2 regions of the Leifsonia sp. ZF2019 genome follow, and region 1 is predicted to be linked to the other one. Evidence: riboswitches for the same ligand, from Rfam matches in the RefSeq annotation. Region 1 holds a riboswitch; the other holds the start of a gene.

Region 1 (14,958 bases):
GCGCCGCGTTGACCGTGAGGTTGGCGTGCGAGAGCATCGCGCCCTTCGGCAGCCCGGTCGTCCCGCTGGTGTACTGGATGAGCGCGAGATCGTCCGCCTGCGGCCGCGGCGACGAGGCCTTCAGCTTGCGGCCGGAGAGCAGCTGCTCCCAGGTGACCGTGCCCGAGACCTTGGTCGTCAGAGCCTCCCGGGCCTCGCGGGCCTTACGGACGGGGAGACGCAGGGCGAACCGCTTGCCCGCCGGCATCGCCGTCGTCATGTCGACCGAGATCACGGTGCTGACGCCGAGGTCGGCGGGGAGGTCCTGCACCGTCGCGGCGACCTTGTCCCAGACGATGGCGACGGTCGCGCCGTGGTCCTCGAACTGGTGGCGGAGTTCGCGCGGAGTGTAGAGCGGGTTGTGCTCGATCACAACGGCGCCCAGCCGCAGCGCGGCGTAGAAGGCGACGACGTGCTGCGGGCAGTTCGGCAGCACGAGCGCTACGCGGTCGCCCTTGCGGACGCCGCGCTTGCGGAGACCCTCGGCGGCGCGCGCGATCTGCTCGCCGAGCTCGGCGTACGTCGTGGTCGCGCCGAAGAACTCGAGAGCCACGTGGCTGCCGTAGGTCTTCACGGACTCGTCGATCAGGTGGGCGAGGGAACCGGCGGGGACGTCGACGTCGGCCGGGACGCCGGGCGCGTAGCTCGCGACCCAGGGGCGTTCGCTGTAGATGCTCACGCGCGCAAGCCTACGCGGGCGCGGCGAGGGCCCGTACGGCATCGTCCAGCGGGGTGTCGCCCGAGACGACCTCCCACACCTTCCCGATCGTGCCGGGCTCGGCGAGGCAGGCGGCGATGAGCCGGGCGACGTCCTCGCGTGGGATGCTGCCGCGCTCGACGGACTCGCCGAGCGTCACCCGGCCCGTGCCCTCGTCGAACGTGAGCGCGCCGGGTCGCAGGATGGTCCACTCGAGCCCCGAGCGCCGCAGTGCGTCGTCCGCGTCGCGCTTCGCGTCCACGTAGGCGCGCCAGTCGGGCGCGGCGTCGTCGGCCACCGGGTTGTCGACGCCCCAGGCGGACACCTGGACGAAGCGGCGGATGCCCGCCCTCGCCGCGGCCTCCGCCGACTTCACGGAGCCGAGGTAGTCCACCGTGCGCTTGCGCTCGACGCCCGAGCCGCCTCCCGCGCCGGCCGAGAACACGACCGCGTCGCAGCCCTCGAAGGCCGCAGCGAGCGCGTCGACGTCGGCGGTCTCGATGTCGACCAGCACGCCGTTGCCCCCGAGTCGGTACACGTCCTCCGCGTGTTCGTCGTTGCGCACGACCCCGACGAAGTCGTCCCCCTGGTCGTAGAGCACCCGCATGAGCTGCTGGGCGACTTTTCCGTGGGCACCGACGATCGCTACTCGAGACATGACTCCATCTTGCTCCCTCTCCGGCGGGGTGCGCTCACGGCGAACGTGCACAGACATCCGCGCGGGATTTTGTTAGCGTCGTCACATGTCGGCCGTCCTGGAGCTCCTCGCGCATCTCGTCGCGTCGGCCCTGGGCGTCTCGTGGAGCGTGAGCGGCCCGGCGGGCATCATCGCCGCCGCCGGAGTGGCGGGCGCCATCGGCCTGGTCGCGGCCGTCGCCGCCACGTCGCTGCGTTCCGTCGCCGCCCTCGCCGCCTCGCTGCGCGGGCGCACGGTCTGGTCCCGGCCCGCCGAGCCCGAGGTGGCCGCGCGCGTCGAGAGCGCCTCCCACCCCGACACCGACGGGCGCCCGCGCCCGCGAGCGCCGGGATCCCTCCTGCCGGCCGTGTAGTCGGGGCGTGCTGCCCCTGCACTCGGCCAGACGACTCCACGTCCGTCCGACAGCAGGGAAACACACCCATGGACCTCTTCTCCTGGCCGCCCGTCGCGGCCCTCCTCGACGGGGCGTACCGCCTCGTCACCGGCGTCTCCGACGCCGTCGAACCCTTCGCCGGCACTGCGGCCGGCATCGTCGCGATCATCGTGCTCACGATGCTCGTCCGCGCGATCCTCCTCCCCGTCGGTGTCAGCCAGGTGCGCGCGGAGTATGTGCGCCGCCGGTTGGCGCCGCAGCTCGCCGCCCTCCAGAAGAAGCACGGGGCCGACCGCGAGAAGCTCGCACAGGCGACCGTGGAGCTCTATCGGAGGGAGCGCACGTCGCCCTTCGCCGGGATGCTCCCGCTGCTGGCGCAGATCCCGGTCATCTCCCTCGTGTACGCGGTCTTCACGCACGCGACCATCGCCGGACACCCGAACGAACTGCTGGGGGAACGCGCGTTCGGGGCCCCGCTCGGCACGAGCTTCCTGGGACTGACGGGAGCGGGACCGGTCTGGCCGGCGATGGGTGTCTACCTCGCCGTGCTGGCACTCATCGCGGTCGTGACGACAGTCTCCCGCCGCGTGCTCGCCCTCCCGCAGCCCGAAGGGAGCGCCGCGCCGTCGGGGATGGTGCGCGCGCTGTCCTTCCTGCCCTACGTCACGGTGGTCTTCGCGGCGTTCGTCCCGCTGGCGGCGGCCGTGTACATTCTGACCTCGACGGCGTGGACCGTCGCGGAACGCTGGCTGCTGCGTCGCCTTCTCGACCCCGCGCGCCGTCGACCGGAGGGGACGGCCACGCCATCGACGTCGCACTGACCCCTGTCCCCGAGTTGACGACGGAGCGTCTGCGCCTCGTCCCGCTCGGCCCCGAACACCTCGAGGGGACCTGGGTCGCGCTCCAGGATCCGGAGGTGCTCCGCCTCACGGGCACCCACGCCTCCTTCACCCGCGACGGCGTCGCCGCGTGGCTCGCCGGACTCTCCGCGCGCGACGACCGGGCGGACTGGGCGATCCTCCGCGCGGGCGACGACGAGCACATCGGCGAGGTCGTTCTCAACGATCCGGACGCCGACAACCGCTCCGCCGGATTCCGCATCGCTCTCGGCGCGCCGCGCTGGTTCGGAGCGGGCTACGGGACCGAGGCAACCCGCGCGGTGCTCGCGCACGCCTTCACCACGCTCGGCCTGCACCGGGTCGAGCTGGAGGTCTACGCCTTCAACCCCCGCGCGCAGCGGGCCTACGAGAAGGCCGGATTCGAGCTCGAGGGCCGGCGGCGCGACGCCCTCCGGTGGGACGGCGAATGGGTCGACACGCTCGTGATGGGATGCTTATCGAATGTGGAGACGCAGCAGGAGGACTGACGGTCGCGACGAGTCGGAGGGCGGCGCCGGGGGCGGTGCCGGCGCCCTCGGCGTCGGGGTGCAGGTCTACGTGCGCGAGAGCGATCCGCCCGCCGGCGACGACTGGGTCGGCGAGCCGACGGGCGTGATCGTCGCACCGGGGGAGCGGAGCCTGCGCAGCGTGTCCCTCCCCGCCGACCGCCTGACGACGTGGGTGGTCGCGTTCGGCGAGCCGCAGTATCGGCGCGACGGACGCGGCCCCGTGGAGACGGCGACGATGCCCGCCTCCCGCCTCGTCGCGGCCGAACCCGTCGGTGACTGATCTTCCGTCGACGCCATCTCTCATTGATATTGGATGTCGCCTATAGGATCCGTTATGATCCTGCATACGCAACATCGAAGGAGATGACGTGACGAACGACCACGCCACCGACACGCGCGAGGAGAGCCGCAACCTCCGCCGTACCGCCGTCGCCGGGATCATCGGCAGCACCGTGGAGTATTACGACTTCACCCTCTACGGGCTCGCGGCGGCCCTGGTCTTCGGGCCGCTGTTCTTCCCCGGGCAGGACCCGGCCACCCAGGTCATCAGCTCGCTCCTGACGTTCGCCGTCGGGTACCTCGGCCGCCCCGTCGGAGGCCTGCTCTTCAGCCACTTCGGCGATCGGTTCGGACGCAAGCCCATGCTCGTCGGCACCCTGATCCTCATGGGTGCCGCGACCGTCGCGATCGGTCTGCTGCCGACGTACGGTGCGATCGGGGTGTGGGCGCCGATCCTCCTCGGCGGCTGCCGGGTGCTGCAGGGGATGGGGGCCGGCGCCGAATACGTCGGCGCTCTGGTGATGATGGCGGAGAGCGGTGACCGCCGTCGCTACGGACTGCGCGTCTCGCTGCCCGGAATGGGCGTCTTCGCGGGCATCGTGCTGGCGACCGGAGTGTTCGCGGTCATCGCGACGCTGCCCGAGGAGTCGCTGCTGACGTGGGGCTGGCGGGTGCCGTTCCTGGCGAGCGTCGTCACCCTGGCGATCGGGATGTGGATCCGCGTCGGCATCCGCGAGACCGAGGAGTTCCAGCGGCTGGCGACGGAGAAGCGCACCACACGGCTCCCCGTCTGGGAGGCGATCCGCACCCAGTGGCGCGAGATCCTGATCGGGTTCGGCCTGAACGGACCGTATCTGGCGTTCTCGTCGTTGACGCAGGTGTACCTGCTCTCGTACCTCACCGGCCCGCTCGGGCTCCCCGCCGGGATCGGGCTCACGGCGAACCTCGTGTCGTCGGCGCTCGCGATCGGAACCGTTCCGCTGTTCGGCTGGCTCGGCGACCGCCTCGGCCGCGGCCGGGTCTGGCTCTTCGGGTCCGGTGTGTTCGTCCTGTTCGGGGTGGCGGTGTTCGGCCTCCTCGCCACCGGCGACCCGATCGTCATCATGGGGGTGATGGTCGTCGGGATCAGCCTCGGGCTGGCCTCGATGTATGCGGTGCAGGGCGCGATCCTGACCGCGTTGTTCGAGCCGCAGCACCGTCTGACCGGTGTGGTCCTGGTGCGCGAGCCCACTGCGGCCCTCGTCGCGGGGCCGGCGCCCGCCTTCGCAGCGTGGCTCGTGCTCGCAGCGGGCGGCGCGACGTGGCCGGTCGGTGCGCTCTACATCCTCAGCGCGCTCGTCGCGGCCGGTTCCCTGTTCGCGCTGCGCGGGCGCTCGGCCCACGCAGCGTCTGCGGCGGTGGGCGCGGCCTCCTGAGGCGACGTGCGATGCTGGAGGGACCGACGACGGTGAGGAGCACGATGCTGGGTGTGGGTCTGGTCCGGGGGATCAACGTCGGCGGCGCGGCGCGTGTGTCGAAGAGTGAGCTCTCGGGGGCTTTCGAGGACGCGGGGCTCGCCGACGTGACGACGCTCCTCCAGAGCGGCAACGTCGTGTTCTCGACGACGTCCGCGCCCTCCGCGGACACCGCCGCCGCCGTCGAGACGGCGCTGCATGCCCGTTCCGGAGTTCGGGCGCGCGTGCTCCTCCTGACCGAGCGGCGCTTCCGCGACGTTGCCGCCGCCAACCCGCTCACGCGCATCGCCGCCGACGACTCGCGGTTGGTGGTGACCTTCCTCGACCACGACCTCCCGGACGATCTCGAACTCCCGTCGGAGGAGGCGACGGCGCCGGAACGGATCGTCGCGGGTGACCGTGCGCTGTACCAGTGGTGTCCGCTCGGCGTGTCGAAGTCGGTCGTCCCCGCAGCCTTCTGGCGAGCGGTGGGCCCGCTGGCGACGACCCGCAACCAGCGCACGGTGGCTCGGCTCCTCGCCGAGCTCGATCGGCGGGCCTGAGACCGAGGCGGCCTCTGTTCCGGCGAGGCGGGCGATCCTACAATGACGGCATGTTCGTCGAGGGCACGCTTCGATGGCAGGTCACCGAGGACTGTCCCTGGGACCTGCTGATGGCCCTCGCCGTGCGCGATCTCGCCGGCCTCGGCGCGGCGGGGGATCCGGTGCTGCCGCGGCTGACCCCGGCCCTCGCGCCGGTTCTCCGGGCGAACACCGGCTCGCATCCCGTGCATCCGTCGCTCGGCGGCGGGCACGGCCGGAGCGCGCGCCGTGTACCGGGAGTGCCCGGAGAAGACCCGCTCGCCGAGCAGTGGCGCGCCTGGTTCGAGGTCGCCGTCGACCGCGAGCGGCGCCCGGCGGGCGGGATGCTCCGCCCGCCGCACTTCGAGGCCTTCGACCGCGCCCTCGAACTGCAGGACGTCGTCATCGAGCACTACGACGTCGCGTCGACGTGGGCTCACGAACGCCACGCCGAGTACGTGCAGGCGAGCCTGCTGAACCATGCTCGGCGGGCAGCCGACATCGTCGACGTGGTGCGCGAGCGCGAGCACGAGCTGCGGCGCCAGGCCGGGTACTTCCGGCTCGACATCGACGTGCTGCCCCTGTCGAGCTCCGGCGCCTGGATCGTCGGGCCGCACACGGTGGTCGTCAGCGCCAGCCTGCGCGATGACTCGGGCGCGTTCCGCGACTGGTTCCGGCCGCTGGTGTCCGCGCTCGTCTGAGGCGGGCACCGGCGGCCGGACCGGATCCGGTCGCCGGTCCGCTCAGGCGGGGCGCGTGGCCGGCGAGATCGTCTGCGCGGGGTCGGTCTCGGCCACGTCTCCGATCGCCTCGTCGATGCGGGCGAGCACGTCGCCCGACAGGCGGACGCCCGCGGCGGCCGCGTTCGAGGCGACCTGTTCCGGGCGGGATGCTCCCACGATCGCTCCCGCGACGTTGGGGTTCTGCAGCACCCAGGCCACGGCGAGCTGCGCCATCGTGATGCCGAGTTCGTCGGCGATCGGGCGGAGCCTCTGCACCGCCGTCAGCACGTCGTCGCGCAGGAAGCTCTTGATCGCGTTCGCCCCGCCCTTCTCGTCGGCGGCACGGCTGCCCGCGGGCGGCTGCTCGCCCGGCGTGTACTTGCCGGTGAGCACGCCCTGCGCGACCGGGGACCAGACGATCTGGGAGATGCCGAGCTCCGCCGAGGCCGGCACGACCTCCTTCTCGATGACGCGCCAGAGCATGGAGTACTGCGGCTGGTTCGAGATCAACGAGAAGCCCAGCTGCTTCGCCAGGGCGTGGCCGGCACGCAGCTGCTCCGCGGACCACTCGCTCACGCCGATGTAGAGCGCCTTGCCCGCGCGCACGATGTCGGCGAAGGCCTGCATCGTCTCCTCGAGCGGTGTCTCGTAGTCGTAGCGGTGAGCCTGGTAGAGGTCGACATAGTCGGTTCCGAGACGCTCGAGCGATCCGTCGATCGACTCCAGGATGTGCTTGCGCGAGAGGCCGACGTCGTTGGGCCCCTGGGGCCCGGTCGGCCAGTAGACCTTGGTGAAGATCTCGAGCGACGCGCGGCGCTCGCCCTTCAGCGCGTCGCCGAGCACCTTCTCCGCCGCGGTGTTCGCGTAGGCGTCGGCCGTGTCGAAGGTGGTGATGCCGGCGTCGAGAGCGGCGCGGACGCTGCGGGCGGCGGTGTCGTTCTCGACCTGGGAGGCGTGGGTCAGCCAGTTGCCGTAGATGATCTCCGAGATCTTGAGCCCGGAGTTGCCGAGGTATCTGAATTCCATGCGGATCACGCTACTCGTCGGCGGCGCTGTCGGCGGAAGGTGGCATCCTGGAGGGTGTGGGACGAGCGGATGGCAGCGACCGGCGGGTGACGACCGCGGCGGTCGACGACTCCACGGCCACCGTACTGCACGTCGACATGGACGCCTTCTTCGCCTCCGTCGAACTGCTCGACCGCCCGGACGCCCGCGGCAAGCCCGCGATCGTCGGCCACGCCGGGGGCCGAGGCGTGGTCACGAGCGCGACCTACGAGGCCCGGCGCTTCGGCGTGCGCAGTGCGATGCCGATGTCCCAGGCGCTACGGCTGTGCCCGACGGCGATCATCCTGCCGCCGCACTACGAGAAGTACACCGAGTACTCGGCCCGGGTGATGGAGATCTTCCACGAGGTGACCCCGCTGGTGGAGCCCCTCAGCATCGACGAGGCGTTCCTCGACGTGGCCGGCGCACGGCGTCTGCTCGGCTCCCCGCGCCGCATCGCCGAGCTGATCCGGGCGCGGGTCCACGAGGAGACCGGCCTGACGTGCTCCGTCGGCGTCGCCGGTACCAAGTTCATGGCCAAGCTCGCCTCGGGTCGCGCCAAGCCCGACGGGCTCCTGGTCATCCCGCCCGCCGATACCCTTGCCTACCTGCGCCCGCTGCCGGTCGGCGCGCTCTGGGGCGTCGGCGCCAGCACTCAGGCCTCGCTCGAGCGGATGGGGATGCGCACGGTCGCCGACCTCGCCGACGCGCCGCTGAGCGTGCTCGAACGCGCCGTCGGGCAGGCCGGCGCTCGCCGCCTCCACGATCTCGCGAACGGCCGCGACGCCCGCCGCGTCATCACCGAGACCCGCGAGAAGAGCGTCGGCCACGAGAACACGTTCGGCGTCGACGTCGACGAGCCGGACGTCCTGCGCCGGGAGTTCCTCCGGCTCTCCGGGCGGGTGGGAGAGCGTCTGCGTCGCCACGGGCTGGTCGGCCGGACCGTCGCGATCAAGGTCCGCTTCTCCGACTTCCGCACCATCACCCGGTCCCGCACGCTCGCCGAACCCACCAACGTCGGCCGCCGACTCTTCGAGGAGGCCTGGCAGATCTTCGAGGCCCTCGACCTCGACGTGCACGCCACCCCGATCCGTCTCATCGGTGTCCGCGCCGAGCAGCTCCTCGACGCCGGCGGCGACGCGCTCGCCCTCTGGGACCCGGACGAGGAGTGGCGCGAGACCGAACGCGCCCTCGATGCCGTCAGCGCCCGCTTCGGACGCGGCACCATCGGCCCCGCCTCCCTCGTCCGCCGCTCCCGCGAGGCCGAGGACGAGTCGAAGGACGGCCGCAACCCGCGCTGGGTGAGCGACTGAGTCTCAGAGCGGCAGCACGAACAGTGTCACCACCGCGCTCACGGTGAAGAGCACACCGTTGACCGCAGCGAGTGCCAGCAGGAGCCCCGCTCTCCCTGTCGTCCGCAGCATCACCGCGTAGCGCACCACGTTGATGAGAGCGACGCTCGCGAGGATGGGGAACAGCATCGCGGGGACGACGAGCGCGGCCACGACGAGGAGCGTCACCGCCACGACCGCACCGATGCCTTCCGTGCGCGGATTCATCGTCGTGCGCGTCGGCCGGCGGTCATCGCTCACCCGATTCCACAGCGGGTGTCACCGTGCGCTGCGACGGATGTGCCGACGACGCGAGCGCAGTAGATCGGTTCTTGAAAACCGGCTACGAGAGCGAATCGGAACTTGTATGCGCCGTACGCGTATCCGCCACCACCGCTGACTCCCGCGGCGGAACTCGTACGTCCGACGTAGGACCATCCGATGAACGATGTCGACCCTCCTCCATCGACATAGCGCGCGCTCGTGACGGTTGCTCCGTTGTAACAGATCTGGCCCGTCGTCCACATGCTACCCAGGGTCTGACCGATCGAATTGTAGAAGGCGGATCGGGCAGTGTACGAGTAGCACCCTGAGGCCGCACGGGAACGAGCATCGCGCTCGCGCTCGAACTGATCGCTTGTCGTTGAGACAGTTGCGACCTCGCTCGCGGCGCGCACGAGCGCTTGCTCTCCGGAGGACATCGCGTCGAAGGTGGACTGCGGTTCGGGGCTGACTGCGAGCTGAGCGAGCAGTCGGCGGGCTTCTCCATCAGTGGCGATCATGGGGGAGGCGGCTGCTGGCAGTGTGGGACCCAGTGACAGGACGAAGGCGACCACGGCCGCTGCGGTCACAGTGACAGAGCATCTGAGTTTTGGCATGACGATTCCTTTCGGTCATCACCTTTGATGACGTGTGTCAAGAATGTCAGATCTGGAGGATTTAATCGACAGCGTCGACGTTCTACCGCAACCCCACCTCGATCCCGCGGTGGTCGCTCCCGTTCTCCGGGAGCACGACGCTGCTCACCGTGGCGAGGCCGCGGGTCAGGGCGTGGTCGAGGCGGGCGGCGGGGAAGGAGGCGGGCCAGGTGAAGCCGAGTCCGAGCTCGCTGTCCGGCTTCTCGCCGAGTTGGGTGAGGAGCGGCGCCAGCGTGCGGTCGGTGGTGGCGGTGTTGAAGTCGCCGATCACGAGCAGGCGGGTCGCGTCGTCGCCGGCGATCGTGCCGCTCAGCTCCTTCAGCATCTCGTCGCGGGTGGCGCTTTCGCCGGGGCGCACCGAGGCGAGGTGCACAGCGTAGACGCGGGTGATCCCTCCCGGGGTGTCGACGTCGACGCGGAGGGCGCGGTCCCAGCCGAGGCCGAGGTCGAGGCGCTGCTCGCCGGAGAGCGGGTGGGTGCTCCAGAGACCGACGGTGCCGACGATGGCCCGATACGGGTAAGCGGGGTCGAGCACGTCGGAGACGGCGGAGCGTGTGGTCGCGTCGAGTTCCTGGAGCGCGATCAGGTCGGGGGAGCGGGCGGCCAGATCGCGGGCGATGCTCGCTGCTTCGGGGTTGCCGGCGCGGATGTTCTCGCTCACGACGGTGAAGGCGGGGGCGCCGACCGAGGCGGCCGGCAGCATCGCGGTGCCGAACAACGACCACCAGACGGCCGCCGCGGTGGCGACGCCGAGACCGGCGAACAGGGACAGCCGGAACAGTGCGGAGAGGCCGAGCACGGCGATCAGCGCGGCCGCCCAGGGCAGGAACGACTCGACGAGGGAGGCGGCGCCGCCGATGTCGGGGAGCATCCCGTGCCAGAGCAGCAGTGCGGCGACCGCCAGTGCTGCGATCCCGGTGAGGACGCCTCGGGGGCGGCGGCGGGTACGGGACGATGGCACCCGATCGATTATTCCGGCCCCGTTGCTGAGAAGCCGCCGCGAACGCCGGGAAGAGGCTGCGAAGCGCCCTGGTCATCCTGGGAGGGCGGCGGGTACGGTGAGGGCATGACCAACATCTCGCTCAAACTCGCCGAGACCGTCAGCTCGTCGGGCGTCAAGTCCGTGTACGGCGAGCCCGTCGTCATCGACGGCACGACGATCGTGCCCGTCGCCGCCGTGCAGTTCGGATTCGGGGCCGGGGGCACCGACGACGAGGAAGGCCCGGGCGGGGGCGGTGGTGGGGGAGTCGCGATCCCGTTCGGCGCCTATGTGAGCGACGCGGCGGGCGTGCGTTTCCGGCCGAACCTCATCACGCTGCTGGCGGTGGCGATCCCGTTCGTGTGGGTCGCCGGTCACGCCTGGTCGCGCGTCATCCGCGCGCTGAAGAAGTAGACGCGGACGCGGTGACGTCACCGGCGGCGTGACGTCGCACTAGACTGATCGCGAACACGGGAGTCCGGTGAGCCGGGCTGAGAGGAAGCTTCTCCAAGCTTCGACCGTCGAACCTGATCTGGATCATGCCAGCGCAGGGAGGCCATCTCTGAATCCCGTGCCCTCTTTTCCACGAGCGAAAGGGCACGAACAGTGCACGCAACCATCACTCCGTCCGCGACGCGCTCCGCACGCGTCCTCCGCTGGCGTGTCGTCGACATCGTCGTCGCCAGCGTCGTGGCCGTCGCCGCCGGCGTCGTCTTCTGGGTTTGGGGGCAGGTGCAGAACCCGATCTCCGGACCGGTCAGCGCCGTGCTGCCGGGCTTCCAGGGTCTCCTCAACGGCCCCTGGCTGTTCGCCGGCGTTCTCACGGCGCTGATCGTCCGCAAGCCGGGCGCCGCACTGTACGGCGAGCTCGTCGCGGCCATCGTGTCGGCGCTGATCGGGACGCAGTGGGGCTTCGCGACGCTGCTCTCGGGCCTCGTGCAGGGCCTCGGTGCCGAGATCGTCTTCGCGATCCTCCTCTACGCGAACTGGAAGCTCGTCCCGGCCATCCTCGCCGGCGCCGGCGCCGGGCTCGCCGAGTCCGTCCTCGACCTCCTGTACTGGTACCCGGGCGCCAAGCCGGAGTTCGCGATCGTCTACACCATCACGACGACGCTCTCCGGAGCGCTCGTCGCCGGGCTGCTGTCGTGGCTGCTCGTCCGCGCGCTCGCCAGGACCGGGGCCCTGAGCCGGTTCGCGGCCGGGCGCGAAGTGACGGGGCGGGTCTGACCATCGCCTCCGTCACCCTGGGACAGCCGGTCCCGGCCGCCGTTCGGGTCGGCGGCTGGGGCTGGCGTTACTCCGGGCGGTCCGCGTGGGCCGTCCGCGACCTCGCGCTTACCATCGAGCCCGGTGAGCGGGTGCTCCTCCTCGGGGCCTCGGGCGCGGGCAAGAGCACGGTCCTCGCCGGACTCGCCGGTGTGCTCGGCGGGGACGACGATGGCGAGTCCGAAGGGCTGATGGAGGTCGACGGTCGCCAGCCTGCTCGGGCGCGCGGGACGACCGGCCTCCTGCTGCAGGATCCGGACGCGCAGGTGATCCTCGCGCGCGTCGGTGACGACGTCGCCTTCGCGTGCGAGAACCTCGGCGTCCCTCGGGAGCAGATCTGGCCGCGCGTGCGTGCCGCCCTGGCCGCCGTCGGACTCACGGTGCCGCTCGACCACCCCACGTCGCAGCTCTCGGGCGGTCAGAAGCAGCGTCTCGCCCTGGCCGGGCTGCTGGCGATGCGTCCCGGCCTCCTCCTGCTGGACGAGCCGACCGCGAACCTGGACCCCGACGGGGTGCACGAGGTGCGGGACGCCGTCGCCGCTGCGCTGGACGCGACGGGCGCGACCCTGGTGGTCGTCGAGCACCGCGTCGCGGTGTGGCGCGATCTCGTCGACCGCGTCATCGTCCTGGCGGCGGACGGCGGCGTGCTTGCGGACGGTCATCCCGACGCTGTGCTCGCGGACGCGGGGAGCACTCTGCGGAGCGCGGGCGTGTGGCTGCCGGACGACATCGTCCCGAAGGCGCCGACCGTGACCCTGGGCGAAGCCCTGCTCACCGCGCGCGAGCTGGCCTTCGGCCGCGGCCCGGCCGTCGCCCGTCGGCGACGGAGACGTCGATCCGAGCGTCGCTCTCCGTCGGTCGTCGCGCTTCCCGAGCGAGTGTCCGTCGATCTCGCCGAGGGCTCCGCGATCGCCCTCACCGGGCGCAACGGCGCGGGCAAGTCGACGCTGGCCTTGACCTTGGGCGGCCTCCTGCCGGTGCTCGGGGGCGCCCTGCGAGCCGAGCCGGCCCTCGCCGCCGGGGCGGGCGCGGCGCCGGAGGGCTGGCGCTCCCGCGACCTGCTGACCCGGATCGGCAGCGTGTTCCAGAACCCGGAGCACCAGCTGGTCGCCTCCACCGTGCGCGACGAGCTGGCGGCGGGGCCGCGAGCGCTCGGGCTCACCGAGCGGGAGATCCGCGACCGCGTCGACGACCTCCTGGACCGGCTGGCGTTGAGCGCTGTGGCGGACGCCAACCCGTTCACGCTCTCCGGCGGGCAGAAGCGACGGCTGTCGGTCGGCACAGCGCTGGCGACCCGGCCGCGGCTGCTCGTGCTCGACGAGCCGACGTTCGGGCAGGACGCGAACACGTGGCGCGGGCTGGTGCGCACCATCGCCGAGCTCCGCGGCTCCGGCCACTCGATCGTGACGGCGACGCACGACACCGAGTTCATCGCCGCGATCGGCGCCACGGACCTTCCGCTCGGGTCGGCACGGGAGGTGGCGGCGTGACCCTGCTCGAACCCGTCCGCAGCGGACCGCTCGCGACGCTCAACCCCGTCGCCAAGCTGGGTGCCGCCCTCATCGTCACCGCGGTGCTCCTGGTCTCCATCGATCCGGTCTCGGCCGCCGTCGCGCTCGCGCTGGAGCTGGTGCTCGTCGCGTTCTCCGGCATCCCGGCGCGTGTGCTGCTGCTGCGCACGGCACCGATCTGGATCGCGGCGCCCCTCGCCGGGCTGACGACCGCGCTCTACGGCCGCACAGCCGGCACCGTCTATCTGCAGTGGTGGGCTGTGGAGGTGAGCGACGGCTCGCTCCTGCTGGGGCTGGCGACGATGCTCCGCATCCTGGCCATCGGCCTGCCCGCCGTCCTGCTCTTCATCACGATCGATCCGACCGATCTCGCCGACGGGTTGGCGCAGCTGCTGCGACTTCCCGCGCGTTTCGTGCTCGGGGGGCTCGCCGGGCTCCGACTCGTGGGTCTCTTCGCCGAGGACTGGCGGGCGCTGACCCTCGCCCGGCGCGCCCGCGGGATCGCCGAGAGCGGTGCACTGCGGCGCATGCTCGGTCAATCGTTCGCGCTCTTCGTGCTCTCCATCCGTCGCGGCAGCAAACTGGCGACGGCGATGGAGGCGCGGGGATTCGGGTCCGCCTCGGCGCGCACGTGGGCGCGGCCGTCGGTGTTCCGCGGGCGGGACTGGGGGGCCCTCGTGGTTGCCGTTGCCGTCGCAGGAGCGGCGGTGGCGGTCGCCGTCGTCGTCGGGAGCTGGAATGTCCTGGGACGCTGAGCGGGAGCGGCTGGACGCCGCCGTGCGCGCAGCGGTCGCCGCGGCGGACGGTCGTGCGCCCGTCGTGCTGATCGACGGGCCGAGCGGAGCGGGCAAGAGCTCGCTCGCCGATGACCTCCTGCGCGCGTGGCCGGCTACCGGACGGCCCCGACTGGTGCGCATGGACGACCTCTATCCGGGATGGGACGGCCTGGACGCGGGAAGCGCCGCTCTCGGTCGCGACCTGCTCCTCCCGCTCCGCGCCACCGGTGCCGGCCACTGGCGGCGCTGGGACTGGGCGGGCGATCGGCCGGCGGAGCGGGTCGCGGTGCACGGCGCGGACCCGCTGATCGTGGAGGGGTGCGGGACGCTGGCCCGGGCGAACGTCTCCGCGGCGGACCTCGCCCTGTGGCTCGATGCCGACGACACGCTCCGCAAACGGAGGGCACTCGACCGCGACGGTGAGACCTTCGCCCAGAACTGGGACCGCTGGCAGGCCGAGTTCGAGGCGTACCTGCGGCGCGAGCGTCCCCGCGACTCCGCGACGCTGCGTCTGGATGTGACGGACTGGCCGCTCGGCGCGGCCCGCGTGCCGAGCGCGGAGGACTAACCTGGAGACCATGAGCGAATCACAGGCACACGATCCCGAGTACATCGTCGAGTACGCCGATGGTCCGCTGGTCGGCACCGCCGAGCGCCGGTACCTGGTCGACGGCAAGGTGGACGAGCGGATCGGCGCCGTCGCCGCGGTCGAGGGACTGGAGTCCCTGTTCTGGTACGTGGCCGGCGCGGAGCGGGAGGTCAACGGCGAGAAGCACGTGACGTACCACTTCGATGCACCCGACAGCGACCCGGTCGAGGCCGACAAGGACGAGGAGTCCCTCTAGAGTCCGTCGAGCGTCGTAGCGCGGCTCCGGTCGGGACGCGCTACGCCCAGCCCAGCTCGTGCAGGCGTTCGTCGTCGATGC
Region 2 (14,958 bases), 2.0 Mb from region 1:
CAGCGCTCTCCCTGACCGCGATCGCAGGCCGTGCCGGTCTGCCGATCAACAGCGCTCTGCGGATCGTCCGGTCACTCGTCGGCGTCGGCGCTCTCGAACGACGCGACGACGGGTTGTATGTCGTCGGTCTCCGACTTTTCGAGATCGCAGCGCTCGCTCCGAGGAGCCAGGGCATTCGACGAATCGCCATGCCGTTCCTGCAGGACCTCCACGCCGTCACCGAGGAGCACGTCCTCCTCACCGTCCGCGAAGGCGACGAGGCGGTGCTGATCGAACGCCTGTCCGCTCGTGGTGCGGGCCGCGTCGCCTATCGCGTCGGCGGGCGCCTGCCCCTGCACGGAACCGGTGGCGGCCTCGTCCTGCTCGCCCACAGCCCCCGTGAGGTGCAAGAGGCCATGATCGCTCACGCCGATGTCGATCTGACAGGACCAGGACGATTGGCCTTCCCGACCGGTGACGAGCTCCGCCGTCGGCTGGCCGCGATCCGGCAGGAGGGATCACTAGTCTTCGCCGCCTCCGCCGTCGACGGCATGGGCACCGTCGCGGCACCCGTCTTCGGGAGAGCGCGTGAGGTGGTCGCGGCGGTGTCGGTCGTCGCACCGGCGGACAAGCAGGTGCTGGAAGGCCTGCTGCCCGCCGTGCGCGTGACGGCCAGGGCCGTCTCCGGCGCTCTCGAACCGCGGCGCCCTACCGCTGGGTGGAAGTCGCCCCTCCGCTGATCGGCAGGCGACATACCGTGCCTGCATGCCTTCGCCGCTCGTCGATGTCCATGCGCACTTCGTCACGGACGACTATGTCGCGGGTGCCAGAGCCGCAGGAATCGAGCATCCCGACGGCATGCCGGGCTGGCCGGGCTTCGATGTCGGCGATCAGCTCGCGAGCATGGACAGGCGGGGCATCGCCCGCGCGGTGCTCTCGCTCTCGTCGCCCGGCGTGCATCTCGTCGCCGGGCGGGATGCCGAAGCAGCGGCGATGGCGGAGCACGTCAACGACGTCGCACTCGGATACGTCGACGACCATCCGGGGCGCTTCGACTGCTTCGCCTCCGTTCCCCTGCCCGATGTGGACGCGGCGCTGCGGGAGCTGACGCGGGCGATGACGGCGGGCGCGACCGGAATCGCGGTGGAGTCGAACGCGCACGGGCAGTACCTCGGGGATCCGGCTCTCGAGCCGTTGTGGGCGGAGCTCGACCGGCGGCGAGGGATCCTCTTCATCCACCCGACCTCGCCGGTGTCGTGGGAGTCGACGGGACTGGGGTTGCCACGCCCTCTGCTGGAGTTCCTCTTCGACTCCACCCGCACGGTCGTCGACCTGCTGCGAGCCACAGTGATCCACCGGCACCCGGGGATGCGTGTCATCGTGCCGCACTCGGGAGCGGCACTCGGGAGCCTCGCCGACCGGGTCACCACCCTCCTCCCGCTCGCTGTCGGCGTCGACGCCGAGGCGCTCCACCTGTGGGAGCAGCTGACGTCCCTGTGGTTCGACACGGCCGGGACGCCGTTCCCGCACGCGATCCCCGCATTGACGTCGCTGGTCGGCACCGACCGGATCCTGTACGGCAGCGACTCCTGCTGGACACCGCCCGCCGTGGTCGACGCGCAGCTCGCGTCCCTCGACACGGCTCCCCACCCCAGCGGCGTCTCCTCCTGGCGTGAGCTGGCTGGAGCCAATGCCGCACGCCTCCTGAACGCGAGCGGACACCCCCATCCCCGTGCCGACCGTGAGAAAGCGTGAACAGCCCATGACCTCGCACCCTGACGACCCTCGCGAGACGCCCGCCACGTCATCACGCCGAACGTTCCTCAAGACCACCGGCTTCATCGCACTGGGTCTCGGGGCCGCCGCGGCATCGGGTGGGCCTCTCCTGTCCACGTTGACGAGCGGGAACCTTCCGCCGCAGTCGCCGCACGCGACCGCGCCTGCGTTGCGGATCGACCACGTGACCATCGTGGATCCGCGCGACGGGAGCCGCCGCCCCGATATGTCCATCGAGACGCGCGGCGGCAGAATCGTGGCCACGACGGCCTTTCCCGGACCCGCGGTCTCCGGCATGCGGGTCGTGGACGGTGAAGGCAGGTACGCCGTGCCGGGCTACAACAACATGCACACCCACGTCCTGCAGGAGGAACGCTCTGAACTGTTCATGGCCACGATGCTGCGTGAGGGGACGACCGGGATGCGGCAGATGGCCGGCCCCGACGAGGTGCTCCGGCGCCGTGCGCAGAATCGGCTCTCGCTCGGGCCCCGAACGCCCGCTCTGCTGACGATGCCCGGGGCGATCCTGATGCCCTTCAACTCACCCACCGTCGGGAGGGTGCGCCGCGAGATCAGCCGTCAGAAGGCTCTCGGCGCCGACTTCATCAAACTCATCATGGTGGAGCGCGACGTGTTCTTCGCCGCGGTGAGCTGGGCGCACGCCCAGGGTTTGACGATCGGCGGCCACCTGCCGCCGTCGGTCAGTCCGGGTGAGGCGTCGGACGCCGGCTACGACTTCCTCGAACACCTCGGCACCAGTGCCAACATCTGGATCGAGACCTCGAGCGACCGCGCAGCGCTCCGGGCCGCGGCCGACACCTCTCTCGCGCTGCCGAACGCACTCGGCTACGTGCCGTTCGCCGAACAGCTCTTCGGGAGTCCCTTTGTCACCAAGCTGACCGCGACGACGCTGCTGAACCCCGCCCTGTCCGATCGGGCCGACAACATCCCGGTGCTCCAGCAGGCGCTGAACACCTTCGACGACGGCGCCGCGCGGGATCTCGCGCGAACCTTCCTGAAGAACAGCACCTGGCAGACGCCCACGCTCTCGCGACTGCGCACCGAGTACAGGATGGACGCCCCGGAGTACACGGACCACCCGTGGTTGAGGATGCTCTCACCACAGGTGAGGAAGGACTATCAGACCACTCGGACGAAGTTCCTCGATCTGCCCGCCCAGCGGCGAGACGCCTACCACCAGTACTACGACACCGCCGTGACGTTCGTCGGAATCCTCCACGCAGAAGGAGTGCCGATCATGACCGGAACGGACGGTCCGGGCGGCAATCCCGGGCAGGACCTGCGGTCCGAATTCCGGGAGCTGGCCTCCGCCGGCCTCGCGCCGCTCGACGTGCTGCGGGCGACCACGACCGTTCCGGCGAGCTTCCTCGGCCGTTCCGACCGCATGGGGGCCATCGACGCGGGGATGCGGGCCGATCTCCTCCTCCTCGACAACGACCCGCTCACGAGCGTGGAGAACCTCATGGACATCAGCGCCGTCGTGAACGGCGGGCATTACGCGACCGCCGCCGAGCTCGACCAGACGATCGACCGGCTGCTCGCATCCGAGGAGGACGCATGACGGCCCGCGTAACCCCGACGAAGGCTCCCGGCACCGCACGTGCTCGGTGGACCCGGGTGGCGGGCTGGGCCCTCATCGGAGTGGGCGTCGTCGTCTCATGGGCATGGTCGGCCGAGCTCGGCATCGCCGGCGAGCCCGTCGGGGCGGCCATCGCGGGTGCATCGACGATGCTCCTCTTCAGCGCGGGCATCCTCGTGATCGGGCGCGCATCCCCGCGGCGCGGGCGCATCGCGACGCGGGCATTCCGCATCGGCGCGCTCGCGGCCGCACTCGGAGCCATCGCTGCCGGGGTGATCCCCGTCGCTGTCGTCGGCGCGACCACCGGCACGGTGACAGCCGATGTCGTCTCCGGCAGAACCGGAGACGACTACCGCGTCTCCGGCACGGCCGTCGTCTCCAGCGACACGTATCACCAGACGAACATCGAGATCACGGTCCGGGCGACGGACCGCACCGCCCCGTACCTCGCCGCGACCGTCTCCTTCGCCGACGGAACGTCTCCGGTGACCTGCACGAACACCCGGCAGACCTGGATCCATGAACTCGCGACAGTGGGCCTTCACTGCGAGAGCTTCCTCCCGCGCACGACACTCGACGCCATCTCGGGAATCACGCTCTCTGAGCCGTAGGCGTCCCACGGAGGGGTAGCACGGGTCGTGCGCGCCTGCACCGCGGCGGCTCTTCCGATAGCGTGAGACCAACACACGTGACACGGGGTGCCCTGCGGGGCTGAGATCACACCCGTCGAACCTGCTCTAGTTCGTACTAGCGAAGGGATGTCGCGCATGACGCGCACGCCACGAAACCAGATCGAGTCCATCGTCTCTCTGCACGCGGAGGTGCGCACCCGCGCGCCGCTCGTGCAATGCATCACCAACGCCGTGGTGACGAACTTCACGGCCAACGTCCTGCTCGCCCTCGGCGCCGCCCCGGCCATGGTGGACATCCCGGGAGAGGCGGGCGTCTTCGCCGGGATCGCGTCGGGCGTGCTCGTCAACCTCGGCACTCCGAACGCGGAGCAGCGCGAAGCGATGCGGGAGGCGGCGTCGGCCGCCACCCACGCCGGCACCCCGTGGGTGCTCGACCCCGTCGCGATCGGCGCCCTGCCGGTTCGCACGGCGCTCGCCGCAGAATTGAAGACGGCACGCCCGACGGTCGTGCGGGGGAACGCCTCCGAGATCATCGCGTTCGACGGGGCGGGCGCGGGTGGTCGCGGCGTCGACGCGACGGACGTCGTCGAGGACGCGGCGTCCGCCGCCCGTCGGATCGCCCTCGCCACCGGCGGCGTGGTGGCGGTGTCGGGGCCGGTGGATCTCGTGACCGACGGCATCGACGAGTCGCGTCTGGGCAACGGGAATGCGCTGCTGACCCGGGTCACCGGAGGGGGGTGCGCGCTGGGTGCGGTGATGGCCGCGTTCGCGGGCGTGACGGCGGACCGGTTCGCCGCCACGGTCGCGGCGATCACGGTCTACAACGTCGCGGCAGAGCTCGCGGCCGAGCGCGCCGGAGGGCCCGGGACCTTCGCGTCCCTGTTCCTGGACGCGCTCGCGGGGGTCGACGCTGAGATCCTGCGTGCACGGGCGGTGGTCCGATGACGAGCGATCTCTCCCTCTACCTGGTCACCGATTCCGGCCTGGCCGCAGCGGCCGGTCACGATCTCGTCGAGCTGGTCCGAGCCGCCGCGGCCAACGGCGTGACGGCGGTGCAGCTCCGAGAGAAGGAGGCCACGGCCCGCGGGTTCCTCGACACGGTGCTGCGGGTCTCGGAGGCGATCCCGGATCGAGTCGCGCTGATCGTCAACGACCGGGTGGACGTGTTCCTCGCCGCCCGTGCTGCGGGAGCGCGGATCACGGGCGTCCATGTGGGGCAGTCCGATCTTCCGCCCGAGGCGGTGCGAGGGCTCATCGGCTCCGACGCCGTCCTCGGGCTGAGCGCCTCGACGCCGGAGCAATTGGCCGCGGCGTCCGACTCCGGCGTCGTCGACTACGTCGGCATCGGCGCGCTGCACGCGACCGCGACGAAACGCGACGCTCCGCCGCCGCTCGGTCACGAGGAGTTCGCCCGGCTGGTCGCCCTGAGCGCGCTCCCGGCGGTCGCGATCGGAGGGGTGCACGCGGCCGATCTGGGAGCGCTGCGCCGGGCGGGCGCCGCCGGCGCGGCGGTCGTGTCGGCGATCTGCGGGTCCGCCGACCCCGGACAGGCGGCCCGCGAGCTGCGCACGGCATGGGATGCCGCATGAGCCGGCAGCGTGTCGTACCGCGAGTGCTGAGCATCGCCGGCACCGACCCCACCGGCGGCGCCGGCATCCAGGCGGATCTGAAGAGCATCGCCGCGAACGGCGGTTACGGCATGGCGGTCGTCACAGCGCTCGTCGCCCAGAACACCCACGGCGTCCGTGCCGTCCATGTGCCTCCCCCGGCGTTCCTCGCCCAGCAACTCGATGCCGTCTCCGACGACGTGGAGATCGACGCGGTCAAGATCGGAATGCTCGGCACCGCCGAGGTGATCGGGGTGGTCGCCGATTGGCTCGACCGGGTGCGGCCTCCTCTGGTCGTGCTCGACCCCGTGGCGGTCGCCACCAGCGGCGACCGCCTCCTCGACGCCGATGCGGAGGACGCGCTGCGTCGACTCGTCTCGCAGGTGGACCTGGTGACACCGAACGTCCCCGAGCTCGCGGTCCTCGCGGAGTCGACCGTCGCCGTCTCCTGGGAGGAGGCGCTTGCGCAGGCGGGTCGGGTCGCCGCTCGGCACGGTGTTCGGGTGCTCGCCAAGGGCGGACACCTGACAGGGGAGCACCTCCCCGATGCGCTCGTCGAGGCCGTCGACGGCGCTGTCTCGGTGACCGAGTTCCCGGGGCTGCGCATCGCCACGCGCAACACGCACGGCACAGGGTGCTCGCTGTCCTCCGCGGTCGCGACCCGGGTCGCCGCCACGGGGGACTGGGTGCGAGCCGCGGCGGAATCCAAGCAGTGGCTCGCCGAGAGCATTCGTCACGGGTCCGAGCTCGAGGTGGGCACCGGCAATGGGCCGATCAGCCACTTCGCCGGTCTCTGGCGTCGAGGGGGCACCACGACGGCCCCGACGGCGGAGGACGTCGAGAGCGCCTGGTGGAACGAGATCGGCGCCCTCCGCGCCGACATCGACGACCTGCCGTTCGTGCGCGGGCTCGGCGACGGGACCCTGCCCCGCGACGAGTTCCTGGGGTATCTGGCCCAGGACGCCCTCTACCTGCGCGACTACGCCCGGGTGCTCGCCCATGCCGCACGCCTCGCGCCGGCCTCGGACGAGCTCGTGTTCTGGGCCGACAGCGCGCAGGGGGCGATCGCGGGAGAGCTGCAGCTCCACGAGAGCTGGCTGACTGAGGAAGCACTGCGAGCCGTGGAGCCGGACCCGGTGACGACGGCCTACCTGAACCACCTGCTCGCGACGGCGGCCCGAGGGGACTACCGGGTGCTCGCTGCGGCGCTCCTCCCGTGCTTCTGGATCTATCAGGACGTCGGGGAGCGCCTGCACGCTCTCTCGCACGAGCGGCACCCGTACCGGTCGTGGCTCGACACCTATGCCGAACCCGCATTCGCTGACGCCACCCGGCGGGCGATCGGCATCGTCACAGAACTCGCCGCGACCTCCGACGAGGCGACACGGCGCGCGATGGGGCTCGCGTTCCGCGAGTCCGCCGCGCACGAGCGGGCGTTCTTCGCCGCACGCCGAGGGGCGCCGCGGGCATGACGCGCGACTGCGACGGTGATCTGCCGGTGCTCGCCTTCCTGCAGCGCGCGATCGACGGGACCCTGTCGCCCGACGACACCACCCACCTGACGTACCCCACCCCCATCTCGCGTCTGCTCGGGTTCGAGCTGGTCGGGGTGTCCGAGCGTGCCGCTGAGGTCCGGTTCGTCGCCGACGTGTCGCGACACGGGAACCAGCAGGGGACACTCCACGGCGGGATGCTGTGCGAGCTGGCGGATGCGGCGATGGGGACCGCGCACTCGACGGCGATCGTCGCCGGCGAATCGTTCACGAGCCTCGATCTGGACGCGCGGTTCCTCCGCCCCGTCTGGTCCGGGCCGCTCATCGCGCGAGCCCGGTGCACGCACGCCGGACGGACCATCAGTCACTATGCGTGCGACGTCCTCCGTGAGGACGGGAAGCCGGTGGCCTCCTTCACGAGCGCGATCCTCACCCTGCGTGGTGACGCGGCGACGGGGCGATGACCCGGGCTGCATCGGAGCCGGACGCCTCCCGCAGCCACCGCGCGAAAGCGTGGATGGCGGCGTCGAACTGGGAGCGGGGCGGTGTCGCGAACCCGACGACCGCCGACGGCGGGTGGTCGTCGGTCCGGGAATACCGGCCGAGCGTGTGGAGCATCGCATCGCCCGCGCGAAGGGTGCCGCCCTCGTCACCGTGTGACCGGGGAGGAAGGGGGACGATCGCCTGCAGGCCGGCGGAGATGCCGGTGGCGGTCGACCCGGCCTGGGCCAGCACCTGATCGAGGAGGACGCGACGCCGCGCGTACTCGCGCCGCTGGCGGCGGATATGGCGCTCGTAGTCTCCGCTTCGGATCAGCTCGGCCAGCGCGAGCTGATCCAGCTCCGGCACCCCGCCGGTCAGCGCCAGGGTCGTCGCCGCGACCGGCCCGACGAGATCCGGAGGAAGTACCATCCAGCCGAGCCGGAGTCGCGGGTCGAGTGATTTGCTCGTACTGCCGATGTAGATCACCCGGTCCGGCGCGGAGCGCTGCAGCGCGGCCACGGGGCGGCGATCGAAGCGGAACTCGCCGTCGTAGTCGTCCTCGATGACGACGGAACGCGAGGCAGCCGCCCACGAGAGCACGTCGCGCCGCCGCGCGGCGCTGAGAACGACGCCGAGCGGGAACTGATGCGCCGGAGTCAGGACGGCGGCATCGATCGAGGAGTCGAGCAGATCGACGCGGGCGCCGGCCGCATCCACCGGCAGGTCGACGGTCTGCACACCCGCCCAGCGCCAAGCCGTGTCCAGCGCGGGAAGCGCCGGATCCTCGATCGCGACCCTCTCGGCTCCCTGTCCGCGCAGCGCTACCGCCAGCACGTTCGTCGCGGAACGGTAACCGGCGCAGACGACGACCGAGTCCGGCGTCGTCTCGACGCCGCGGGCCCGCGCGAGGTAGGCGGCGAGCTGAGCCCGAAGCTCCAGGCTGCCGCGCGCGTCCTCGTCGGCCCCCGTCGGCGTCCATCCCGCTGCCGCCCGGCGAAGCGCGGCGCTCCATCGCGCGAGCGGGAAGGAGCCGGCCTCGGGCCGGCCGGGGCGCAGGTCCCACCGCATCGTCGGCTCGACAGGAGCGACGCGGGCTGCGTCCGACGCGCCGGGTGCGCGGGCCACGAACGTTCCCGCGCGTTCCCGCGTGACGAGTACCCCGTCGGCCACCAGATCGTCGATCGCGGCGGTGACCGTCCCGCGGGCAACGCCGAGCTCGGTCGCGAGCTCCCGGGTGCCCGGCACACGGCTGCCGACCGGGAGCTGCCCGAGGGCGACGCTCCGCCGCAGCGCCGTCTCCACCGCACGACGTTTCGCAATCGACGGATCGAGCGAGAGGAAGAGGTCCACTGGACCACAATACTGGGCGCCTTCTGGCCCTCTTGTCTGATCCAGGTCGTGCCTAGCATCGAGGGCGTAGCCCGAAAGAAGGAGGGAACATGAAGCTTTTCGTCGCCGGAGCCTCCGGAGTGCTCGGACGTGCGTTTCTCCCACTCGCGCTCGCCGCCGGTCACGAGGTGGTCGGAATGACGAGGTCCGAGCGCGGTGAGGAGGTGATCCGCTCGCTCGGCGCGACCCCGGTGGTCGCCGACGCGCTGGACCCGGTCGCGGTGACGGGGGCGGTGTCGTCCGCACGGCCCGACGCGATCGTCGATCTCCTCACCGACCTCGCCTCCGGCGACTCGGCGAGCAACGCGCGGCTCCGCGTCGAGGGGACGCGGAACCTCGTGGACGCCGCGCACGCCTTGCGCGTGGAGACGATGATCGCCGAGAGCATCTCGTGGATCTATCCGTCGGGTGCCGAGGCCGCCGATGAGGACACACCGCTCGACCTGAACGCCGCCGAGCCCCGCGGTACGACCGTCCACGCGGTCGCAGCGCTCGAGGATGCGGTGCGTGAGCTCCCGCACGCCGTCGTCCTGCGCTTCGGCCTGTTGTACGGGCCCGGAACCTGGTATGCGGCCGACGGCCGATACGGCGACGCCGCGCGCGCGGGGAGCCTGCCGGCGACCGAGACCGCCGCGTCGTTCATCCACGTGGACGACGCCGCTCGTGCGGCGCTGCTCGCTCTGGAGTGGCCGAGCGGGACATGGAACATCGTGGACGACGAACCGGCGGCCGGCATCGAGTGGACGCCTGTCTTCGCGGCATCCGTCGACGGTCCTGCACCGCAACGCCGCGAGAGCGGCGACGTCAGCCGGCCGGTCAGCAACGCGCGCGCGAAAGGGCAGGGACTCGTGCTGCGCCATCCGAGTTGGAGAGCGGGATTCCTGCAGTGACGCGAACGGCCTTCCGACCCGGCACCTGGAGGCAAGGGGTCGCCACCTTCTCGGGGGTGCTTCCGGTCAGCATCGTCCTCAATCTCGTACTCGCGCCCTTTCTCAGCGGCCTCCTGCCGCGCGCCGCCGTCGTGGTGGTCGACGCCGCGATCCTCGTCGCCGCACTGAACTGGCTCGTCCTGCCGGCGATCCAGTGGGCGACGAACGGCTGGGCCACACGGCCGCGGCGCGGCGGGGAGGCCGACGCGAGGTCTCGGCCGGGCAGCACGAACGGGTTGACCTGATCCGTCCGCTTTGCTGCCTCGTCCCGGCCTCCCGAGCGGGATCGCGCCGCCCTAGCCTGGGTCCTGTGGAAGTCCTGTTCATCGCCCTCCCCGACCTCAACCTGCTCGATCTGTCCGGCCCGGCGCAGGTCTTCTCGGCCGCTTCGGCGCTCGGGGCTGACTACCGGCTCCGTTGGGTCGGAGAGGCGAGTCGCGTCGTGAGTGCTCAGGGATTGGCGCTCGACGGATTGGAGCCGCTGGCCGAGGCCGCCGCCGACGAGAACACGCTGGTGGTCGTGCCGGGCGTGGACCTCGGCACCGTCCTCCGGCGAGCGGGATCGGCGGGGCTCGTCGCGCCGGAGGTTCTCGAGTGGACGCGGCGTGCCCATGCCGCCGGGGCCCGGCTGGCGTCGGTCTGCACCGGCGCTGTCGTGCTGGGCGACGCCGGCCTGCTCGACGGGCGCCGGTGCACGACCCACTGGAGCGCGGTCGCCGCGATGCGTGAGCGGTATCCCGAAGCGCGCGTACTCGATGACGTGCTGTTCGTGCACGACGGATCCGTGAGCACGAGCGCTGGAATTGCCTCGGGCATCGACCTCGCGCTCGCGTTGGTCGAGGCCGACCGCGGGCCGGCGTTCGCCGCATCCGTCGCTCGCGAACTCGTGGTGTACACCCGTCGGAACGGCTCGTCCGCCCCGACCAGCCCGTTCCTCGCCCATCGCGACCATCTGGACCCGGTTGTGCACGCGGTGCAGGACACGCTCGCCTCCGACCTGGCGGGCGATCATCCGCTCGCAGAGCTCGCCGCGCGAGCGCATCTCTCCCCGCGCGGGCTCAGTCGGGCATTCGTCGCGGCGACGGGGCTCACGCCCGCCCAATACCACACCGAGCTTCGACTCGGGCATGCCCGAACCCTCCTGCGGGCCTCGACGCTGACGATCGAGGAGATCGCTCGGGCCTGCGGATACGCCGACCCCCGGCACTTCCGGCGGATGTTCGGCACGCACGAAGGTGTCTCGCCGTCGGCCTATCGATTGACCGCGGCCTGAACCCGGTCCCTTCACCCTCGAACATCCCCCGACTTCTGGAGTACCCCCATGCCGAAAACCGTCTCCACCGTGCTGACCGCCGTGATCGGCGTCGTGTCGGCTGTCGTGACGCTCGCCGCCCTCCTCGGCGGTGGATTCGCCGTGACGATGGCACGCGACTTCTCCGTGCCGGCTGGTGCGGAGGCGGCGGCAGCGCGCCTTTCTCACTCGGCGCCTGCCGTGGCCCACGACCGCATCCCCGTCGCCGTCCTCCTCGGCGCGAACGGATCGGTTGCGACGGACGTGCTCGGACCATACGAGGTGCTCGCTCGGTCGCCGCGATTCCACGTCTACACCGTCTCGGTGCGGCGCGAGCCGGTCGCGCTGTCCGGCGGCCTGGCGACGCTCCCGGACTACTCCGCCAGCGACGTCCTCTCCGGCATCGCCCCCGAGCCGGCGGTGGTCGTGGTCCCGGCGATGGCAGACCCGGAGGGGCTCGACGAGGCGCCTTTGCGTGCCCTGGTCGAGCGGACCGCTCGGCGAGGGAACGCCGTGCTGGGCGTGTGCGCAGGCGCACGCGTGCTCGCAGCGACGGATGTGCTCGACGGAAAGCGAGCGACGTCGTTCTGGTCAGACCTCCCGGGACTGCGGTCGTCGAACCCCCGGACAACCTGGGAGGAGGGCGTGCGCTGGGTGCAGGACGGCATGGTGCTCACCACGGCGGGGGTGAGTTCGGGCATTGCGGGGGCACTCCACCTGGTTGAGCGCTACACCGGCGCGGCCGAAGCGACGAGGATCGCTGCGGAGATCGGCTATCCGGCCTGGAGACCGGGACCGGCTGAGACTATGCCTGTCAACACGATCACGCTCGCCGACTTCCCCTATCCGATGGCCGCGACGTTGCCCTGGTTCCAGCCGACTTACGGGCTGATGCTGAGCGACGGCGTGGACGAGATCGGCGTCGCTGCAACGGCGGAGCTCTACGGCGGTGCGGCGTTCCTCGCGCACGTCCTGCCCGTCGCCGACGGTGACACGGTCCGCACGGCGCACGGTCTCACTCTGCTGACGACCCCTCGGGACCAGGCGGGCACGCTCGACCGCGAGATCGTGCCGGGCGCCCAGAAGCCGGGGGAGTCGGCATTCGAGCCGGTGCTGAGGGATATCTCACGCGAGGCAGGCGAGCATGTCGCGCGCACGGCGGCGAAGTACATCGAGTATCCGGTGGGCGTGCTCCCGTCGGGAGGTAGCTTCCCGGCACGACTCGTGGTCCTCGGGTGCAGTGTCGTCCTCGTGGCGATCGGCGTGGGGATGATCCCCTGGTTGCTGCGACGATCGCGTCGTCGGGCCGTTCGCGGCCGCCGCCTGTCGAGTGTCTGACTCCGGGTCCGGCCGGCGCGACCGCGGGGTCAGGCGCGGGGGCGCAGGGTCTCGGCGAGTCCTTCGGCGAACTGCTCGGTGACGGCCACGATGTCGATGTCGTCGGGGTCGAGCAGCCACTGGGTGTTGAGTCCGTCGATGACCGCGATGACCTCGGCGGCTTTGAGCGCGGGATCGATGCCGGGCTCGAAGACGCCCGTGCGCTGGCCCTCGGCGATGAGTCCCGCGACGATCCGGCGCAGGCGGCGGTACCGCGTGACGAAGTGGTCATGGGCGACCGCATCGCGCGAGAGGTTCTCGGCGACCAGGACGGCGAAGAGGCGCACCAGGTTCGGTTCGGCCGCGTTGCGACGTGCGGAGTCGGGGAGGGCGTCGATGGCGTCGAAGCCGCCGATCGCGGCGAGCTCCTCGGCGAAGGCGACGGCGGCCCCGTCCCGGTCGTCGATGACCGCGTCGAGCAGGGCGGGCTTGCTGCCGAAGTAGTAGAGCAGCGCCTGCTGCGTGACGCCCACTCGCTGGGCGATGTCCGCGATGCTCGTGTCGCGGTAGCCGTTCTCGGCGAAGAGCTCGCTCGCGACGTGGACCAGCTCGTCGCGGCGGGAGTCGCCGCGTACGGTCCCGCGGTGGCGGCCCCGGCGAGAGGACGGCGCCTTCTGGGTGCTCTCGGTCATCTCCCCATTGTGCCCGGCTTGCATTTGACTTACCACTCGGTAAAAATAGCTGCCATGTCATCGACGACCTGGCCGGACGCATGGACCGGACGCTGGATCTGGTCCGACCGCCCCGCGCTGGCGGGTCCGAGTCGCGAGCACCCCTACGGCGCCGCCGACCCCGCACGCTTCGACACGCGCGTGCTCTTCCGCCGCACCCTGCAGCTGGACACCGCTCCCCGGACGGCCCGGCTGCGGATCACCGCCGATTCCGACTACCGGCTCTTCGTCAACGGACGCGAGCTCGGCTCCGGGCCGATCCGGCACGCGCCGCGCCACATCGAGTACGACGAGTACCGCCTCGACGGTGCGCTCGTCGCCGGTGAGAACGTGGTGGCCGTGATCGGCCGGTTCCGCGGCTTCCCCTCGCCGTGGTGGGAACCCTCCCCCACCAGCTACACGCTCGGCGGCGGGAGCCTGGCGGCCGAGATCGCCCTCGACGGCACGATCGTCGGGACCGACGAGAGCTGGCGTGTGCAGGAGGCGGCCGCGTGGACGCCCACCGCACCGGCCGGGTTCCTCGTCACGCAGCCGGAGGAGCTGCTCGACGCGCGGCAACTCGACGCCGACTGGGCACAACGCGGATACGACGACGGCGACTGGCAGCCGGCGACGGTGCTGCGGGAGCACTCCATCGTCGGACCGGCGGGGCGCACGACCCCGGGTGGCGAGCCCTGGGGCGCGCCGCGGAGGCGCCCTGTCGCTCCCCTGACCGGCGGACGCCGCCTCCCGGCCGCCCTCGCGATCGCCGACGGCGGCCCGACGGCCTGGGACGGCTCGGCTCTCGACCCCGCCCGCGCGCTGCTCGCCGACCTGCTCGCGACGTCGCCGGCCGTACCCGCCGGGGCACCGGGTGACCTCGCGCAGCCGGTCGACATCCCGGGCGGCCGGCGCCTCCTCGTCGTCGACTTCGGCGCGATCGTGAGCGGGAGGCTGGAGCTGCGCGTCGACGCGCCCGCCGGGACCACGGTCGCCGCGGCTCTGCTCGAGGCACCGACGGCCGCAGCCCTCGACTCCGCCGCCGTGCTCGGCTATATCGCCCGCGGCGCCGACGATCGCTTTCTCTCCTGGGAACGCATCGGCGGGCGCTGGCTGGTGCTGCTCGTGGACGCCGCGACGGACTGGCGGCTGGAGGAGGTCTCGGTGCTCGAGCGCCTCCGCCCGCGTGAGGCGGTCGAGCCGTTCCGATCGGACGATCCGCGCCTCGACCGCATCTACGACGTCGCTCTGCGCACGGCCGACCTGAGCTCGCACGATGCCTACGTCGACTGCCCGACGCGCGAGCAGCGCGCCTGGACGGGCGACTCCGTCGTGCACCAGTCCGTCGACTTCGCGGCCAACCTCGACTGGAGCCTCCCCCGCTGGAGCCCCCGGCTGCTGGCCCAGCCGCGCCCGGACGGCATCCTCCCGATGGTCGCGGCAGGGGACTTCGCGACGCCGGCGGTGCCGACCATCCCCGACTGGTCGCTGCACTGGATCCGCCAGGTGCACCGCCTCCACGACTACACCGGCGACCGGGAGGCCGTGGCAGAGCTCATGCCGGTGGCCGAGAACGTGCTGCGCTGGTTCGATCGGTTCGTGGGCGACGACGGCCTCGTGGCCGAGGTGCCCGGGTGGGTGCTCATCGACTGGTCCCCGGTCCAGGTGACCGGCCGGAGCGCGGCCCTGAACGCACTGCTGGCCCGCGCCTTCCGCGATGTCGCGGAGCTCGCCGAGGCCCTCGGCGACAGT

Evidence for each region. A riboswitch is a leader RNA that binds a small molecule or an ion and turns the genes downstream of it on or off. The one in region 1 is predicted to bind thiamine pyrophosphate.
Region 2: it holds a riboswitch for thiamine pyrophosphate, as region 1 does, so the genes downstream of both, thiM (hydroxyethylthiazole kinase) here and IT072_RS09575 (ECF transporter S component) in region 1, are expected to answer to the same signal.

The regions. Positions count from the first base shown of each region.
Region 1 is NZ_CP065037.1:1,933,366-1,948,323, forward strand. It holds gene IT072_RS09505 (long-chain-fatty-acid--CoA ligase) at 1-760, opposite strand, end outside; gene IT072_RS09510 (SDR family oxidoreductase) at 729-1,394, opposite strand; gene IT072_RS09515 (DUF6412 domain-containing protein) at 1,480-1,785, shown strand; gene IT072_RS09520 (YidC/Oxa1 family membrane protein insertase) at 1,854-2,627, shown strand; gene IT072_RS09525 (GNAT family N-acetyltransferase) at 2,642-3,172, shown strand; gene IT072_RS09530 (hypothetical protein) at 3,147-3,473, shown strand; gene IT072_RS09535 (MFS transporter) at 3,562-4,887, shown strand; gene IT072_RS09540 (DUF1697 domain-containing protein) at 4,899-5,468, shown strand; gene IT072_RS09545 (hypothetical protein) at 5,519-6,187, shown strand; gene IT072_RS09550 (aldo/keto reductase family protein) at 6,230-7,234, opposite strand; gene IT072_RS09555 (DNA polymerase IV) at 7,291-8,565, shown strand; gene IT072_RS09560 (hypothetical protein) at 8,569-8,844, opposite strand; gene IT072_RS09565 (endonuclease/exonuclease/phosphatase family protein) at 9,544-10,461, opposite strand; gene IT072_RS09570 (GerW family sporulation protein) at 10,567-10,893, shown strand; TPP riboswitch at 10,940-11,050, shown strand; gene IT072_RS09575 (ECF transporter S component) at 11,086-11,706, shown strand; gene IT072_RS09580 (ABC transporter ATP-binding protein) at 11,709-13,235, shown strand; gene IT072_RS09585 (energy-coupling factor transporter transmembrane component T family protein) at 13,232-14,011, shown strand; gene IT072_RS09590 (ATP-binding protein) at 13,995-14,600, shown strand; gene IT072_RS09595 (hypothetical protein) at 14,611-14,877, shown strand; gene IT072_RS09600 (metallopeptidase family protein) at 14,918-14,958, opposite strand, start outside.
Region 2 is NZ_CP065037.1:4,184,319-4,199,276, reverse strand. It holds gene IT072_RS20490 (IclR family transcriptional regulator) at 1-719, shown strand, start outside; gene IT072_RS20485 (amidohydrolase family protein) at 745-1,734, shown strand; gene IT072_RS20480 (amidohydrolase family protein) at 1,742-3,337, shown strand; gene IT072_RS20475 (hypothetical protein) at 3,334-3,966, shown strand; TPP riboswitch at 4,040-4,131, shown strand; gene thiM (hydroxyethylthiazole kinase) at 4,123-4,932, shown strand; gene thiE (thiamine phosphate synthase) at 4,929-5,576, shown strand; gene IT072_RS20460 (bifunctional hydroxymethylpyrimidine kinase/phosphomethylpyrimidine kinase) at 5,573-7,066, shown strand; gene IT072_RS20455 (PaaI family thioesterase) at 7,063-7,551, shown strand; gene pdxR (MocR-like pyridoxine biosynthesis transcription factor PdxR) at 7,517-8,920, opposite strand; gene IT072_RS20445 (NAD-dependent epimerase/dehydratase family protein) at 9,010-9,849, shown strand; gene IT072_RS20440 (hypothetical protein) at 9,846-10,133, shown strand; gene IT072_RS20435 (GlxA family transcriptional regulator) at 10,199-11,161, shown strand; gene IT072_RS20430 (DJ-1/PfpI family protein) at 11,210-12,517, shown strand; gene IT072_RS20425 (TetR/AcrR family transcriptional regulator) at 12,547-13,188, opposite strand; gene IT072_RS20420 (alpha-L-rhamnosidase-related protein) at 13,243-14,958, shown strand, end outside.